2 regions of the Halobacillus seohaensis genome follow, and region 1 is predicted to be linked to the other one. Evidence: riboswitches for the same ligand, from Rfam matches in the RefSeq annotation. Region 1 holds a riboswitch; the other holds the start of a gene.
What was found. A riboswitch is a leader RNA that binds a small molecule or an ion and turns the genes downstream of it on or off. The one in region 1 is predicted to bind cyclic di-GMP.

Region 1 (8,612 bases):
CATTTTGTTATTGGTTATACTTCGTTTTATCATCTGCTCCCAGCCTACCTATTAGTTGTCATATATGGACTGGGGTTAGTTTTATCCTATCCTTATTTAAAGAAAAGCTATGTTAATCAATAATGTTGATATTAAGTGACTCGTACATACTTAGCTTTTAGCTATCTCTGATAAAGAGGATTTTTACATCGTAATAACAGTAAGATTTAACATAGTCTAAGAAAAATGGAGGAAGAAAATTGACAATTGGTCGTATATTGTTTTTGTTAGGAATGAGTTTTGTATTTTTTAGTGTTGTGATATTAATTATGAGTTTATTTAGTAATGGGGGAAATCTAGTATTCCCGCTTTTTGGTTTGCTGAATGGCTTTATAGCAATGGGAGTGGGGGAGATTGTGATTGACTTAAACCATAAGAAAAGATTTAACAAAACTTCTCCTAATTCAAATACTTCTTAGTATATTAATAAAAAAGAAAGTTCCCTCATTTCCGATTCAGTAGTTCCGATTTGTGGAGAAAATGTTTTTATAATGTCTTGTTAAACTATAGCCCCAGATTGTGGAAGACTCAACTTCGAGACATTCCGGTGGTTTCCGTTACAAAGGATGGCGTTAGAAGGTCCGGGAAATCACTCGCTTTCCGTGGGCATGTGGTGAGCTTCCTTAGGCTAGAACGGCTCCGATTCCGATGGAAATATACGGCAGGCAACTCCTTCCCCACCGGCTCTTTCTCCACATGATCATCTCGGAATCGATCTTCAACAATCTTGCGTCTAAAGTTGAACAATTGAGTGTGAATCCTTATTCAAGATAAGCACCCGTTAAGTATAAAATATCATAAACTACAAATGTTTCTCATAACAGCCTACAACCCTTCCATCCCATTCGCTGTTATCATAAAACTTAAACCCCAATGATTTCCAAAATACTATTGCCTCTTTATTACTCTTTATTACAGCCAATCTAACACTTTTAAATAATTTTTGATGTATTATTTTCTCCTCAAACGAAAGGTATGCCTTTTTCCCATATCCCATAGAGTGATAATCACGATGAATCATTAATAATCCTATCCACGGATGATTGTCTTTAGGATTATTATTAAGAAAATCTATTATTCCGATATATCTTTCTTCATGTTTTACTAAATAACTTTCAGTAGATGAATTAAGAAATTCACTACTTAACTCTTGTATTGTCCTTAAGGGGTTTCCATTTTCAAGAACATTATAAGATGAGTTTGAATTCACTATGTCCATTACTATTTCTAATGATTCTTGAGTAATTATTTCGAACACCATTAAATTTAGTCTCCCTATATGATCAAATTGGATGATCGCCTTGTTTAACCTTGCCCCAGAATGTGGAAGACTTAACTTCGAGACATTCCGCTAGTTTCCATTACAAAGGATGGCGTTAGAAGGTCCGGGAAATCACTCGCTTTCCGTGGGCATGTGGTGAGCTTCCTCAGGCTACGCCTTGCGGGATCTCACCGATCATGTTCATCCCATCTCTTACGCCTTATAAGGACGAAGGCTACATCTAGTTCATCAATCCTATCGGGCGTTATCCAGCTCCAGCGCCTAGCGGCTAGTGAGACTTCCCTCGCTTCTGTACGATAAGTCAACATCTAATCACGATGTTCTTCGTGTTTCCTTTATCTCCGACAGCTCAGTCCAGTCCATACGCCGCTGACCAAGGCGCCTCCGCTTTTAAAGGTAGGAGTCTTGCGATTTCCCGGACCTTCTTGCTTTCGTAAGGATAACGGAAGCATCTTCACGTGAGCAGAAGCTTCATACGTGAAAATCGTGGGGCTGTGTAATTATTGCCATTGAAATGTTCCACTTAGGACATCAAATTAACCTGTAATGTAAATTTGAAAATGGTTTTACAAGAGTAGGCATACATGCCAATTAAGCTCCTAGCCATACCACGTTTTTTAACTAGTGGCTCAATAGATATAACAGATACCTCATACTTTAACAATCATCTCGGAATCGAGTCTTCAACAATCCTGCCAAGTTTAAGTACGAAATTTCACAACCTTTATATTTATTTTAACAAAAAACTAGATTTAATTTTTGAGTAATATCAAATTAACATATCAAATAGCTTACGCATGTTAGAACACTCTAATTAGCATTTTTTGTTACAATGATTTTGGGGGAACTGTAATGGATTGATATTAAATAAGGCAGTGTTTCTAGTCAGTTTTCATCTGCGGCCATCCCATCCATTTTGATAGAAATGCACTAGCTGACAAAATGGTGTTACAAAAGAAAGAATGGACAAATAAAGAAAAGGAATTGTACTAGAAACAGGCAGTAGAATAGGAAGTGAAATGTATATGGATGAAAGTAAAGAAGACCAGATTTTACAAGAGTTAAAGAACATAAATCAGAAATTAGATAATAGGGAGAGTCACGACGATCTTGATGGAAAATCGGGTAATATTATTTTTGATATTATTAAATCCTTATTGATTGGCACGATGATTATAGGGCCAGCCTTGGCTGTTGTTATTGTAGTGGTTCCTTATATATTTAATTGGCTGTTCTAATATTGGACTAGGAGGGATAACTTGGAAAATCAAATAACCTACGACCCTTCAGGTGTAACCGTATTAATCGTCATACATATCGTAATTGCTGTGATCGCCTTATTGATAGCAAATGTTTACGAAAAATCGATTATTACAGACAGGGCGAATAAGTATTTGTTCTTTGTCTTAAGTCTTATTTACAGCATGATTGTGCCTTATATTGCGGCAGGCGGGCTACTATATCTTCACCAAACAGGTCTTTTTTCTAGTGTAGCCTTTCGTTTATGCACAGGAGGGATGATCGGAGCGTTTATTCTTAGTCAAATCTTAGTATATAAATGTTTGAATACCATAGAAATAGCTGAATATTAGCTAGCTGAGGGGGAATCCTTATGGGAAAAAAGCTGAAAATTGGATTAGCATTACTAGTGATTGTTATGGCTATTTACGTAATGATCACCGATAACTCAACTCTTGTTCCCTATTTAATGTTTATAGTAGGAGTACATGTACTGACGGTTGGGATCACAGAAATAAAGAAAGACAACAAAAACTTCTGGGGATATACAAGTATAGCCTCAGCTGTATTTGTCTTTTTCGTATCTATTTATACGTTCTTGTATTAAGGTTATTCCCTAGCAAAGGCGCCCTGATAAACAAAGATCTTTTAAGCTATGTTCCAGTATAGATTTGTCATTTTATCAAGGGTGGTGTTGTTGATTGACTGGAACTCTTAGCTCGGTTTCTGGCTCGACCTGTTCGTCATTGGAGAGCGATCGTTCCCCCCTTGAGTCCTTTCTCTATTTCTAACGTTGGAACCATGATTCTATTTTTGAGAGTCATTTTGCTTATCGTACATACTTAAACGACCAATTAATTAAAAATGGAGAACGGGGATATTTACGTTCCCTTCTTTTCTATATATTGACTGGAACAATAGTCATGGGAGGATTATGGATAGGGACTTCGGGGTAGTCCGACTTAACCAGGATAGTACATATTGCCTTATTTGGGTGCTGTTGTTCGATTCCTTACTACCCTGTACTCTTACTTATTAGAATGTGGAGTATGATCTCTTAAGGGTCTACATAACAGGTGTTTGACATGGTTGCCTGACAAAAGGAAACTATGTCATTTTTTTCATTATGGTAAAAGTGGTAATGAATAAATAGATTTATACTATTTACAAACAGGAGTCATATATCCTATTATTATCTTTAGTATTTAGATTTAATTATAGGTATAAATACCTTTTATTTAATATTATTAATAAAAATGTTGGGTTTAATATAGAATGTAGTATAATAGGGCTAACGAAATATGTCATACCGATAATGGCAAACTTATCGAAAGGTAAGGACGCAAAGCTAAGGGCCTAAAGCAGTTTCTGTTATGGTAGCCTAGCCGCCGAAGATAGTGTACCTAACAGGTGAACCTTCTTTGGTTTACCTGTTTTTTTGTTTTACACATTTGGCTATATTTTGGGGGGAATGAAATATGGTGCTTATCTATGAAGGTGAAGAAAAGTACTTGTCAAAGTTGATCGATCTAAAAAGAGAAGAGATGCTAAAGATCGCGAAAAAGTTTGGAATGAACAATCAAAAAACATTAGAATGTAGTCAAGAACTTGATAAATTAATAATTAAATACCAAAAAATGTTATAAGACATGTGATTTATTATGATAACTTTCAACTCGTACTTATTTGTAGTTTAAAATAAGTATGAGTTTTATTTAGGTTATCGTGGATTTATAAAAATTATATCCATTTTAATAATTATCGCTGGTGTGATTGGACTAAATTTGGCTGGGGGAACAGAAGAAACTACCTCTCAAGTTCATTCAAATAACCACGGAATAAATAACTTTAAAAATATTCTTTAACTAAAGGGTAGCTTAATAGCTATTTCCATATTAGAAAATGACCTATTATCGCGTTCTTTTTCACAATGTTAAACTTGGTAGAAAAAATCTATGTGTGAGAGGGGGAAGAGGATGACGATTGTATATATATCGAATTTTTTTATATCTATTTGGGATGATTATTAACTTTCTTGGAGCATCACTAATTGTAAAATCAGATTTAGGGGCTGGCGTTTGGATGGCTTTTTTTGGTATGACTGCTGGGTTTTGGTACGGGGATTTCAACTTCTATTTATTTTCGTCAATACCCGGTTATTAGGTGAACGACCCGAATGGGAGGCAATCATTCCACTTGTATTAGAATCTTTATTTTTGATTTTTGGCTAGAAATTGCCCTTCATTCATTACATTTACAATCTGCACCCGTATATGAAAAAATAACTGTTTTTACTATCGGACTCACTTTTGTTGGTCTTGGAGTAGCCATTTACATTCTACCAAATTTTACAAAGGCACCTGTCAATCAGTTGTTTTTATCAGTCAGTGTGAGATTTCAATGGAGTATTAGGAAATCCCAGACAGTATTAGCATTAATTGTTACTAGCTTCTCCTTACTACTAGGTGGTCCAGTCGGTGTAGGTACAGTCATTGCTACACTTATGATGGGACCGATGATACAATTCTGGCAAAATAGAGTAGTAAATTGGTATACACCAGATATTACATAAACTTTACTCAATAATAAACGCTTCGCATAATGAGCTTTCTCTGAATATTACCCCTTAACATGAAGAACTGAAGTGGAGGAAAAGTCTTAAAATCATGGTGTCTTAAGCAGACTTAGACACTTTTTTTCCACTTGAAACTTCCGCCCTTAATTTGGACCTTTCTTTGTTTGTGAAATACCGTTAGAAAGGTGGAGGTTATTACGAATATAATTCCAACAACTTGCAAAAATTTCAGTGAATCTCCAAAAACTAACACACCAACTAAAACGGCGACAATGGGTTCCATTGCTCCTAAGATAGCGGCTTTACTAGATTCAATGTAGCTTAGTCCCAAAGTATATAACGTATAGGCCAATATGGTTGATAAAACAGCAACTCCAAAAATATTAAGCCAAACATCGACGGATTGAAAAGCTTCTGTTTTTTTCCACAATCCACTTGTAGGAAAAATGAATAAACTGCCCATTAACAAAGCATATACAGTAATGGTTAAAAAGTTGTAATGCCAACTAATAAATTTACCTATAATACTATAAAGAGCGCAGAAAAAAGCAGATAACAATCCTAAGATAATACTTATAATTGGAACGGAGATATTGCCCAGTGGTATTAATTTAATAGCGAGTGAACATCCGACAATGGTGAGTATAAGTGAAGCGGTTTTTGTTTGAGTGATCCGTTCTTTAAAAACTATTTTTGATAGAATCGCAACAAAAACAGGAGATGTATAAAGTAAGACTACTGCAATTGATAACGAGGTTTGCTCCATAACCATGAAATAACACCAATTAAATATGACAATACTTACAACCCCTAAACCGATAAAATGGGGGATGTGCTTTATTTGAATGCGTAGGTGCTCTCGTGCGAACAAACTCATCAAAAAGATTAGTATAATAGTTGAACTAGTTAGGCGAATCGTCACAATTTCCCATGCTGTAAAACCGTGGCCATACAAAGACTCTACAAATAATCCCGTTAACCCCCAAAAACTTGCTCCTAGAATAGTTATCAGGTATGCATGCTTCATACTTTCACCTTCTTTTCTCTCTTTTTAAAGGTTTCTGTACAATGACTTTATATCTTAATTTATTCAAAGCTATATTTGGTTTGAAATGGGATAGGTTGAAGTATAGGATGGATAATAAAAATCTTATTTTTTTGTGAGACGTCCACTCAGTATGAATAACTATGATCACTTGTTATTAAAGAATAATAAATTCTGTATTTGCTCATTATATGTTAGTGTATCATAAAACAAATGACTAAGGAGAAAGAGTATGGCTGACTTGAAACAACAAGTAATTCTTGTTACTGGTGCTAATCGTGGTCAGGGAAAAGCTATCGCTGAACACCTTGCCTCATTAGGTGGCATAGTAGTGGTTGGTGCCCGGAATTATGACAAGGCTCAGGAAGTAGCAGTGGCTATAGGTGAAGACCACGCATATCCGGTGCAGTTGGATGTCACAAAGGAATCACAGTGGAAATCAGCTGTGGATATGGTCATAGATAAATTCGGCAAAATCGATGTGCTCGTTAATAATGCCGGGGTCTTAAAACGTAAACCCTTCACAGAGATAACCATAGATGATTATGAACAAATGATTAATGTGAATCAGCTAGGAGTATTTCGGGGGATGCAAGCAGTTATTCCGCATATGGAAAAACAGCAAAAAGGTTCTATTATAAACAATTTATCGGTCTCCGCGTTTGCTCCAATTGGTAATTCCTCTGCTTATGCTGCGACAAAAGCATCCGTAGTTGCGATGTCTAAAGCAGCAGCCATTGAATTGGGGCAAAAGGGAATTCGGGTAAACATGGTCCATCCGGGTGGAATCGAAACAGACATGGCTACCCAAGGCAAGGGTGTTCCGGACTTTTACAATTCGGTTCCTCTGGGACGTATCGGACGGCCAGTTGAAATTGCCAGGACTGTAGCGTTTCTTGCTTCTGATGAAAGTTCATATTGCACGGGAACAGAAATTGTCGTTGATGGTGGGATGACGTTGGGGACTAACGACGGAGATTAGTTCGGTAAGAAAAAATACTTAATCTACCCTTTACTAACTATAAACTTAAAGACCAAATCACAAATGATTTGGTCTTTTCTAGTAGCTGGTTTATTAAATGCTAGCGAAACTTCAAATATATCACTACTTTTCATTGTCAGTTCATTTCTGTCATGTGACTTCAATTGGACGATGTCGTGTTGGCCAAAAATAGCCGATGATGGCACCGACTAAAGCTGGCAAAATCCAACCAAGTCCAATGCTATAAAGCGGTAAATAATGAAGATAGAACTCTTTAATAGATTCAATTAACGAAAGAGTTACTCCTGGTAAACTACTGGATAAAGTATTGTAGCCATCGATAATACTAACCAAGAATGTCAGAAACATGGATACTTTGTAAACACTTTGCTTATTGGCAAATAGTGGTGAGCAGAGTCCTAACAAAATAAGAACAATTGCTAGCGGATACAAGAACATTAACACTGGTAAAGCAAATTGAATGATATTGTTTAGGCCAAAGTTTGCAATTGAAAATGATACAAGGCATAGGACAAGCACAAACATTTTATAGCTCACTTTTGGAAAAGTATTATGAAAAAATTCACTACATGAGGTAATGAGCCCGATACTCGTTTTTAAACAAGCGAGAACGATAATAATCGCGAGTAATATAACACCAAATGACTCGAAATAGTGTTGAGCTACTGCAGCAAAGGTCAGACCGCCATTAGCGAATGTCCCAACGGCTGATACGCTCGATGCTCCCATGTAAGTAATAAGTCCATAAATCAGCATCATTAGGCCCATGGCGAAAACGCCTGATTTCCATGTTGCTGTTGCAATCGTCTTTGTATCTGTAATGCCTTGTCTCTTAATGGTATTAATGACTACAATACCGAATGCGAGTGATGCGAGGGCATCCATTGTGTTATAACCCTCTTTAAAGCCTGTCATAAATGCCAAATTGATATAGTCATCCGCCGGCTCACCGAAGTTACCCATCGGTTTAACGATGGCAACTATAATTAAAATGAATAAGAACACTAAAAATGACGGTGTTAGATACTTACCAATGTAATCCATGATTTTCGCAGGATTTAGTGAAAAATAATAAACAATCACAAAAAATAAGAAGCTAAAGAGTCCGAGCCATAAACTGACGTGCTCCGGATTTATAAGTGGTTCAAAACCGACAACAAATGGCACGGTCGCTGTACGTGGAATGGCGAAGAAAGGTCCAATTGTTAAGTAAAGGGCCATGGAAAAGGTAAGACCAAATAGGGGATGAACCCGACCTGCTAAATCTCGCAATCCATTACTTCCAGATAAACCAATCGCCAAAATCCCCAAAAAGGGTAGACCTATTGCCGTTACTAAAAACCCTGTTAATGCTGGCCAAAAGTTCGTACCAGCCATCTGTCCCAGCTGGATAGGGAAAATTAAATTCCCTGCACCGAAGAACATCCCA
Region 2 (8,612 bases), on a different contig from region 1:
CCATTCATTAGCTGTTTCTTCATTCGTATAAACACCACTCTGGACAACTTTTGCTTCTAAACTCGGAAGATCAATAGATATCTTTGAAGCTTCCGTCGTTTGAATCTGATCCCCTGACACCGATTGCGTTGGAGCAGCCTCCTCTGTTACTGAAACGAACAATTTCAATAAAACAAATCCAAGGGCTAAGCTTACGAATAATGCCGTCATAATAGATAAACTTACATATTTAAATGACGATTGCGAAAGTTTTTTACGTATAGTAGGGATTTTGTTGAATTTAGAGTAGGACGTTTGTTCATGAGTCTTTTGTAGCTTGTTTAATTGAGTGGCAGCTTGTTGCTCTTTTGCCTTAACGATCTCTTCCTGGCTATCATTTTTATTATATGAGATTTTAATTTTATTTTTTTCATCCATCTGTTATCACTCCCTCACTATTTTCTTCAATCTAACACAAGCATTATAAAAATGACGTTGGATTTTGTCATGACGTTTTCGACAATATAAAAAAACGAAAGACTATCCTAGGATTAGTCTTTCGTCTCAAATGGGTTATTTTTATTTGATTTCCTTTGGTAATTATATGTTGATTGTTCATCTTTTAAACTAGATAGTTCTGGATAATAAAATACAGAAAACTCTATAAAATAATTATGGATATTCTCTCCATAGCCTTCTACTTGTTCATCATCAAAGATTATAGAATTAACACCCACGAGTCGCTCATGATTAGATAATTGATCGAGGAATAGTAAAAAATCATCAAAACTTTTCGAAAACAGCTCTACTTCAAAATTAAGGGTTTGCACTCCTTCTGGCAAGGTCCCTATTGAACGAATTACTTCTTCATTATTGTTTTCTGCTTCTCCGTAATTTTCAGGAGATGCGGATCGGATGTTATTTATCACACTTTGAGAAACACTTTCAGCCCTCTCAAGCGCAGTCAATACTTGATCTGTGGATTTCGTCACAGGTAGCTCAGTAATCAACGTCCGGAGGGAGGGCGAAGGGTCCTCTTCTTGATTTTGCATTGAATAGAGTACTTCTTTCTCTGTCACTAATGTCTGCTGAAGTGTAGCTATTTCCTGTTGTGAGTCACCTATAAATATCGTGTGAAATAAAAAACAAAGGCCTACTAAAGATGAGATGGAAATAATACTCATCCCTATATATAAATTCCGCTGTTTAATCATCCTTATCACCCTCCTCTTCCGGAGAATACTGACGATTAACAACAACTGAAAATGAAGCTAAATAACGTGGTCGAAATTCAAATTGATTTAACCCTTCTTCTGGAGATTCTGTGAACACATCGCGCAGCTCAACGTCTTCAATAAACTCCTCCGCAAGAAGAGCATCTGTATAGGTAGCTGTTTTTTGTAACGAATCAAAGCGCACCTCAATTTCAATCGTTTGATTCACTTGATAACTATAGTTCTCTATGTAACCTCTCTCAGGTAATAGCACTATCATTCTCTCAAGAATAGGAATCGTAGGAAACAAGGTATCTTCAACTGAATTTCTCGCTTCTCGAAGTTCCTTCACTTTACCTTCTGATTCTGTAATATGATTACCTTCAGTAACAGCTTGTTCTTCTCTTATTTCTTTAATTTGTTCTTGAGTCAATTTCTGCTCACTACTTATTTGACGGGATTCAAACCAAAAGAAAAACAACAGAATGAGAGCAATAAGTAAAGTCACTCCCACGATTAACCATGGAGTTAGATTTCGCTTTTCTTTTTCTTCAATTAAATTAATGTCTACGATCATAGCAAACACTCCATAATTCAATACGAACCTTTAAAGGATAATCCAACAACATCGGCAAAACGATTAGGCAAAGAATCTATTTCTAATTGATCAAGCTCGACAGTTTCCACAAGAAGTGAAAATCTAGAATTCATCGTTTCAAATAATTCGCTCCTGTAAGTCCAATCACCGGTTAGTAGTACTTTTGAAATTTCCGCCTTCCCTTCTTTAACTGAGAACTTATAAAAATTCATAATGCGAGACATTTCTTCTAATTGATCGGAGACATACCCTTGTATAGTTGAATGAGTCCCACGCCACTCTAACCACCTTTCGGAATCATTACTAGTAACCTTCCATGATTGATGATCTAAATTTGATTTCATCTGACGAGAAAATTGCGGAATTCCCTTATTAAACACGGTCAGGACAATTCCGTCTATATTCCACTCAACAATCAAAATATGCTCCTCATCAGGTACTTTTTTATAGGATTCATACAAACGATAAACAGAAAAAGACGTTAATTCCGCCACTTCAGGCTTAAGCTTTACTTCGTTAAAACTATCTTTCAACTGGTTTAATCGTTCTTCTGGATAAGCGACAAATAACACGTTCTTTTCTCCATTATATTCGCCCAAATTCGCATGGTCAAAAACAGGATTTTCATACGGGAGGTGAATGCTCTCTCCTAACTGCGAGTATAAATAGCCTTTCACCTCATCCCATTCAACTTGTTCAGGTACCTTTTGATGACGAATGATGACAGACGAATCAGGCACAGCAAAGTACAAAATTTTCGTTTTTAAACGATGATGGTTTAAAATATCTTCAATTTGCATCTCAAACCGACGGCTATCTTGGATTACCCCTTCAACAATCAAATCTCGAGGCAGAATACTTTCTCCAAATGCTACAATACTGTTTTTGTCAAAAGGTTTAGAAATCACATAACGTATTGCATGATTTTTTACCACCATATGTAATCTGTGTTTACTAGATTTTAACTTAAACATTACTTCACCTCCGAGGCTAAAAGAAACTGGTGACATACCACTTAATTAAAACTGGTCCATAATAGAGAGACAGGATTCCTCCCGTCACGATAAAAGGACCAAAAGGAATTGGCTTTTTCCTTGTAATGATCCCTAAACCTAGTAGCGTAATGCTAACAACCGCACCTATTAAGCTAGCGAGGAAAAATGTAACGAGTAATAACTTTGTACCCAAGGCTAAGCCGATAACTGCAAAAAGCTTCATATCGCCACCACCCATACCTCCACGGCTGACGATAATGATTAATGCCGTCCCTATTAATCCAACCATGGCACCGACTACCGAGCCCCACCATGGTTCTAGCGGAACGATCACTCTATAAATGATGAAAATCACCGTAAAAAAAATCAAAACTTTATTAGGAATAATCATATAGCGCAAGTCACTGACGACAATTATATGGAACATGGATAACAATAGTAAAGCAAGGATGAGGTGGAGATCGAATCCAAACCTCCAGTAGCTAAAAGCAAATGCGAGCCCACTGAGAATTTCCATTGAAGGGTAAATCGAAGAGATTCTTTGATGGCAATGACGGCATAGGCCTTTTTGAATAAAAAAAGACAGCACGGGGATTAATTCATACCAACTTAATGTGTGATGGCAATTGGGGCAATAGGATCGTTCTTGTTTAAATAGTTCGCCGTTAGGTACACGCAAGCCGACGACATTGTAAAAAGATCCAAGTGTGACACCTAATAGGTAAAAATAAAGGGTGAGTAGTGTAGTCATTTTTCGCTCCTTATTAATTACTGAAGAGCCCCCTTTAAGGAGGGGGCTCTTCAGTAATTCACTTCACATTACTTTAATTTCCAACTTTTCCTCGGTTTAAATCTTCACTTTTAATAAAATCAGGATTATTACTATTACCACTTGATCCAATATCATAGTTATCATTTCCAGCATCTAAATAAACGCTGTAAGACATACTTCCAGAATCTGCTTTAGTTACTTCCACTCCACCTGATTCATACGAATTACCGTCTGGATCTTTTAAATCTGAAGACAAATATCCGTCACCTATTAAACTATAAGTTTCATTACCGTCATCCTTAAGATCAATAGTTACAGAAGCATTGTCTCCCGTTGGAATGTTTTCTGATGTCACTAACAACCTAGAGGCCTCAATCATTTGCTCCGCATTCGCAACCGTCGCATCCTTTTTCGAGTTCTCAATCACGTTCCCTATCGATGGTACAGCAATCGCTGCAATAATTCCGAGAATTACAATAACCGCCAAAAGCTCAACTAACGTAAAACCTTTTTGATTCTTTAGACTTTTCTTCCATGTGATGAACATACCTTTTCCCCTTTACTAAATAAAAATTCCAGACAACCGTAATGATTATCCGGTCGGTTGCACTACTTGCTCCCAGTTCTCTAAGTGCCCAATTACAGAGTACTGTTCATCACATCCGATATAAGACTAATAAACTACTTCTATATTACTAAGATACCACATTATTTATTATAATAAACACCTCATTTTGTGTCGAATTATTGAATTTGTTCAAAAACAGAAAACATTGGAATTGCAATTGCTGCAACAATCCCGCCAACGACAATAGCTAACATGACAATCATCAACGGTTCAATTAACATCTTGATACGATCTGTACTATGATCAATTTCTTGTTCATAAAAATCTGCTGCTTTACTCAACATATGATCTAATGCCCCTGTCTTTTCTCCCACAATAATCATTTGAGTGACAAGACTCGGAAAGGCCCAATGATGAAGTAATGGATTGGCCATAGATTCGCCTTTTTCAAGGGAATCCCTCGCCCGTTTTAAGCCTTCTTCAATTACTTTGTTCTCTACTATACGCTCAGTAATTTGCACGGATTGTAGAACCGGTACAGAGCTATTAAACAATGAACTTAAAGTTCGTGTCATTCTAGAGAGAGCGGCTTTCTGAACAAGCTTACCGAAAAGAGGGAGTTTCATCTTGCCATAATCCACATAGTAGGCAAAGGTAGGATTTTGCATCCCTACTCGAAATCCTAGCCATATGGGGAGAGGAATGATAAAAAACAGCCACCAGAAGCTTCCAAAAAAATCTCCTACATTTAATATAAAACTCGTAATTGGTGGAATATCACTGCCTAACGTTGTGAACATATTCGCAAATCTTGGCACAACAAAACTTAGCATAAATATTACGATTAAGAGAGCAATAACTCCAACCACCATCGGATAGGATAGAGCGGAAAGTATTTTCTGTTTTAGCTCATGCTGTTTTTCATAATAACTAGCCATACGATGAAGAATTTCATCCAGATTTCCTCCGGCTTCCCCCGCTCTTACCATATTGATAAAAAGAACAGGGAATATTTTCCGGTGCTTCTCGGCTGCATCTGAATACGCATGACCCGCTTCTAATTCCTCAGCAATATCGTTAAGTGCTTTTTTTAAGGGACGGCTGTTTGTTTGTTCTAGTAAGATATACGTAGCTTCTAACAAGGAAACTCCTGCTTCAATTAATGTTTCAAATTGGCGGAGATACAATACAAAATCTTTGCTTTTCACTTTATTACTAAGATGAATTTCCTTATATAAAAGTCCCTCAAGTTCAGTAATTCGGGCTACAAACACTCCCGAGTCCCTTAAATCCTGAATTGCTTGCTGTCGGCTATCAGCTTTCACACGACCTTGCTTTTGAGCTCCTTTACGATTTCGTCCTTCGTATTTAAAATAAGCCATCTAACCTCACTCCTGAACAAAGGGGATTACTGAGTCTTTTGCGATCTCACCCGTCTCTAGTAAATGACGGAGAGACATATCCATGGTATGCATACCCTCTGCTTTGGAGGTTTGCATAACATTTTGTATTTGATGAATTTTTTCATTGCGGATTAAATTTTTGACAGCCGGAGTATTCATTAAGATTTCCGTCGCAGCTACTCTTCCTTGCCGATCCTTCGTTTGAAAAAGACGCTGTGAAATAATTGATTGCAATACTGTCGCTAACTGAATGCGAACTTGTGGCTGCTGCTCAGGTGGGAATACATCAATGATACGATCCATCGTAGCCGCTGCTCCCGTTGTATGTAAGGTTCCAAGTACAAGATGACCTGTTTCTGCTGCAGTAATTGCTGTTGATATCGTTTCAAGGTCCCGCATTTCGCCCACTAGAATAACGTCCGGATCTTGTCGCAAGCAGGATCGCAAACCGCTCGCAAAGTTTTGAGTGTCAAAACCAATCTCTCGCTGGTCGATAATACAGTGATGATGAGTATGCAAATATTCGATAGGGTCCTCTAAAGTAATAATATGTCGGCGCATATTATGATTCATATAATCAATCATCGCTGCTAATGTCGTGCTTTTTCCGCTTCCTGTAGGTCCGGTAACAAGAACCAACCCTTGAGAAACGCCCGCTATCTTCTTTAGGATGTCAGGCATCGATATTTCTCCAAGAGACGGAACTTCTTTGGGAACTATTCGGATCGCCAAAGAAATACATCCCCTCTGATGATAAGCATTAATACGAAATCTTGACAGACCTTGAATACCATACGAAAAATCAAGTTCTCCTTTTTCTTTAAATTGCTCCCATAGTTCATCTGATAATATCGCCTGGGCCATTTCCTCAATGTCCTTAGGGGTAAGTACATCTTTACCATATTGTTTGAGTTCTCCGTGTAGCCGAAAGACTGGAGGTACACCTACAGTTAAATGGATATCAGAAGCTTCTAGCTTATAAGCCCCCTTAAGTAATTGTTCAAAACGTTCTACCATCCGTATTCCCCCTACTAAGTTAGTGCTACTCTCATCACTTCATCCATTGTAGTAAGACCTTTCTTAACCTTGAGCAATCCATCATCAATTAAAAAAATCATTCCGTTTTTCCATGCATAGTCTTTAATTTGAGCTATTGATTGATAACTCATCATCATTTGTCGAATATCGTCATCAACGACAAGGATCTCATGGATAGCCATCCTGCCTTGGTATCCTGTATGCTGACAGTTCGAACATCCTTCACCTTTATAAATTTCCTCAATCGTTAAGCCACGTTTCTCAAATTGTTCGAGTTCCATGTCAGTAGGTTCATATACTTTTTTGCAATTTTGACAAATTTTTCGTACGAGGCGTTGAGCTACGATTCCTGATAAAGAGGAAACAACTAAATATGGCTCTACATCCATGTCAAACAACCGCGGAATGGTAGCAATCGCACTATTAGTATGGAGTGTTGATAAGACAAGATGACCAGTTAAAGATGCACGAACAGCTATTTCAGCCGTTTCAGAATCACGAATTTCTCCTACCATGACGATGTCCGGATCCTGACGCAAGACGGATCGTAATCCTTTTGAAAAAGAAAGACCTACTGCACTCTTCACTTGAACTTGATTAATTCCTTCAATTTGATATTCAACAGGATCCTCGATCGTTATAATGTTTTGCTTATCTGTATTCAAGTAGTTAAGAGAAGCATATAAAGTGGAAGACTTTCCTGAACCTGTTGGTCCTGTCATTAAAATAAGTCCGGAAGGCTGTTCGATCATTTTTAAATATCTTTTGTAATTTATTTTATTAAATCCCAGTTCTGATAGTTTGTTTAAAACGCTTCCTAAATCTAATACTCGTATGACGATCTTCTCTCCAAACACAGTGGGTAAGGTTGATATTCTTAAGTCTACAGGCACAGAATTGACATTCGTTTTGATTCTTCCATCTTGAGGAAGCCGACTTTCAGTTATATTTAGATTAGCCATAATCTTCACACGAGCAATCAGTGAGTTTTGGATTGATTTAGTGAGTGTTTTTTCAGTCCGCAGCAGTCCGTCAACTCGATAACGGATCAACACTTTTGTTTCCTGGGGATCAATATGGATATCACTGGCCTTCAACTGAACACCCACCTCCATGATTTGATCAACGAGACGGATTGCTGGTGATTCTTCATCATTATCCTCTATGTTTTCTTCCACATCACGCATATTATAGTATTTATTAATGTTCTGTAAGATTTCATCCTTTGTCGCAATAACTGGAGCTATTTGAAGCCCTGTAGAAATCTGCAAATCATCGATCGTATAATAATCCATTGGATCGTTCATGGCAATCGTCAATTGATTATGATCTTTTTTTAAAGGCATAACGATATTGCGCATGGCAAATTCTTTTTCCACTAGGTTAAGCAACGTTGTATCAACCGGATAGCGGTATAAAGAAACATGTGGAATCCCAAGTTGGAATTCTAATACTTCAATTAACTGTTGCTCTGAAATTAAGCCCCTCTCTAACAAAGCATCACCTAATTTTTGCTTTTCTTTCTTTACTTGCATAGTTTCCTTAATTTCTTGTTCTGATATTAATTTTTCCTCTTTTAAAATGTCTCCAAGTCTTTTTCTATCCAAACCGTTTCCCCCCATTTGTTACTTACGGTCAACTACTTCTCCTTCATCTTCCCAAATATAATTCTCTCCTTCTCCCTCGGTTTCTAAGTCATCCGTATTTGTATTTCCTTCGTCATCTGAAGATCGAGATTGTTCATCTTTCTCGTTATCCTGAGTGACTCCTTCAGTATCTTGTGTCTTCTTATCAATACTTCTCACTATTTTCCGATCTGTAGGTGGGTAATAATCCTCTATGAGTTCCATTATGTTACCTTCTCGATTTTCACGAATCAAAGTTACAGCAAGACCATCACTTCCCAATTGTTTAACCTCTACCTCTTCACCAACTAAGAGAGGTGAATAATGAACAATTGTTCTTGGTTCTACTCGCTGCCCATAGTCCGCGCAACTTCTAACTTCAGAATCTAATGGGTATCCTCGAATTTCTACTTCTAATTC

Region 2: it holds a riboswitch for cyclic di-GMP, as region 1 does, so the genes downstream of both, ACFQIC_RS07230 (type II secretion system protein) here and ACFQIC_RS16675 (aspartyl-phosphate phosphatase Spo0E family protein) in region 1, are expected to answer to the same signal.

The regions. Positions count from the first base shown of each region.
Region 1 is NZ_JBHSZV010000047.1:78,955-87,566, reverse strand. It holds gene ACFQIC_RS16705 (dihydroorotate dehydrogenase) at 1-123, shown strand, start outside; gene ACFQIC_RS16700 (hypothetical protein) at 240-458, shown strand; gene ACFQIC_RS16695 (GNAT family N-acetyltransferase) at 842-1,300, opposite strand; gene ACFQIC_RS16690 (hypothetical protein) at 2,347-2,559, shown strand; gene ACFQIC_RS16685 (hypothetical protein) at 2,581-2,913, shown strand; gene ACFQIC_RS16680 (DUF3953 domain-containing protein) at 2,934-3,167, shown strand; cyclic di-GMP riboswitch class I at 3,868-3,953, shown strand; gene ACFQIC_RS16675 (aspartyl-phosphate phosphatase Spo0E family protein) at 4,039-4,206, shown strand; gene ACFQIC_RS16670 (DUF6198 family protein) at 4,737-5,132, shown strand; gene ACFQIC_RS16665 (DMT family transporter) at 5,245-6,162, opposite strand; gene ACFQIC_RS16660 (SDR family NAD(P)-dependent oxidoreductase) at 6,413-7,162, shown strand; gene brnQ (branched-chain amino acid transport system II carrier protein) at 7,313-8,612, opposite strand, start outside.
Region 2 is NZ_JBHSZV010000014.1:190,247-198,858, reverse strand. It holds gene ACFQIC_RS07255 (hypothetical protein) at 1-417, opposite strand, end outside; gene ACFQIC_RS07250 (hypothetical protein) at 531-1,193, opposite strand; gene ACFQIC_RS07245 (hypothetical protein) at 1,186-1,770, opposite strand; gene pilM (type IV pilus biogenesis protein PilM) at 1,788-2,765, opposite strand; gene ACFQIC_RS07235 (prepilin peptidase) at 2,782-3,537, opposite strand; gene ACFQIC_RS07230 (type II secretion system protein) at 3,611-4,105, opposite strand; cyclic di-GMP riboswitch class II at 4,148-4,231, opposite strand; gene ACFQIC_RS07225 (type II secretion system F family protein) at 4,303-5,508, opposite strand; gene ACFQIC_RS07220 (type IV pilus twitching motility protein PilT) at 5,515-6,546, opposite strand; gene ACFQIC_RS07215 (GspE/PulE family protein) at 6,561-8,189, opposite strand; gene ACFQIC_RS07210 (VanW family protein) at 8,193-8,612, opposite strand, start outside.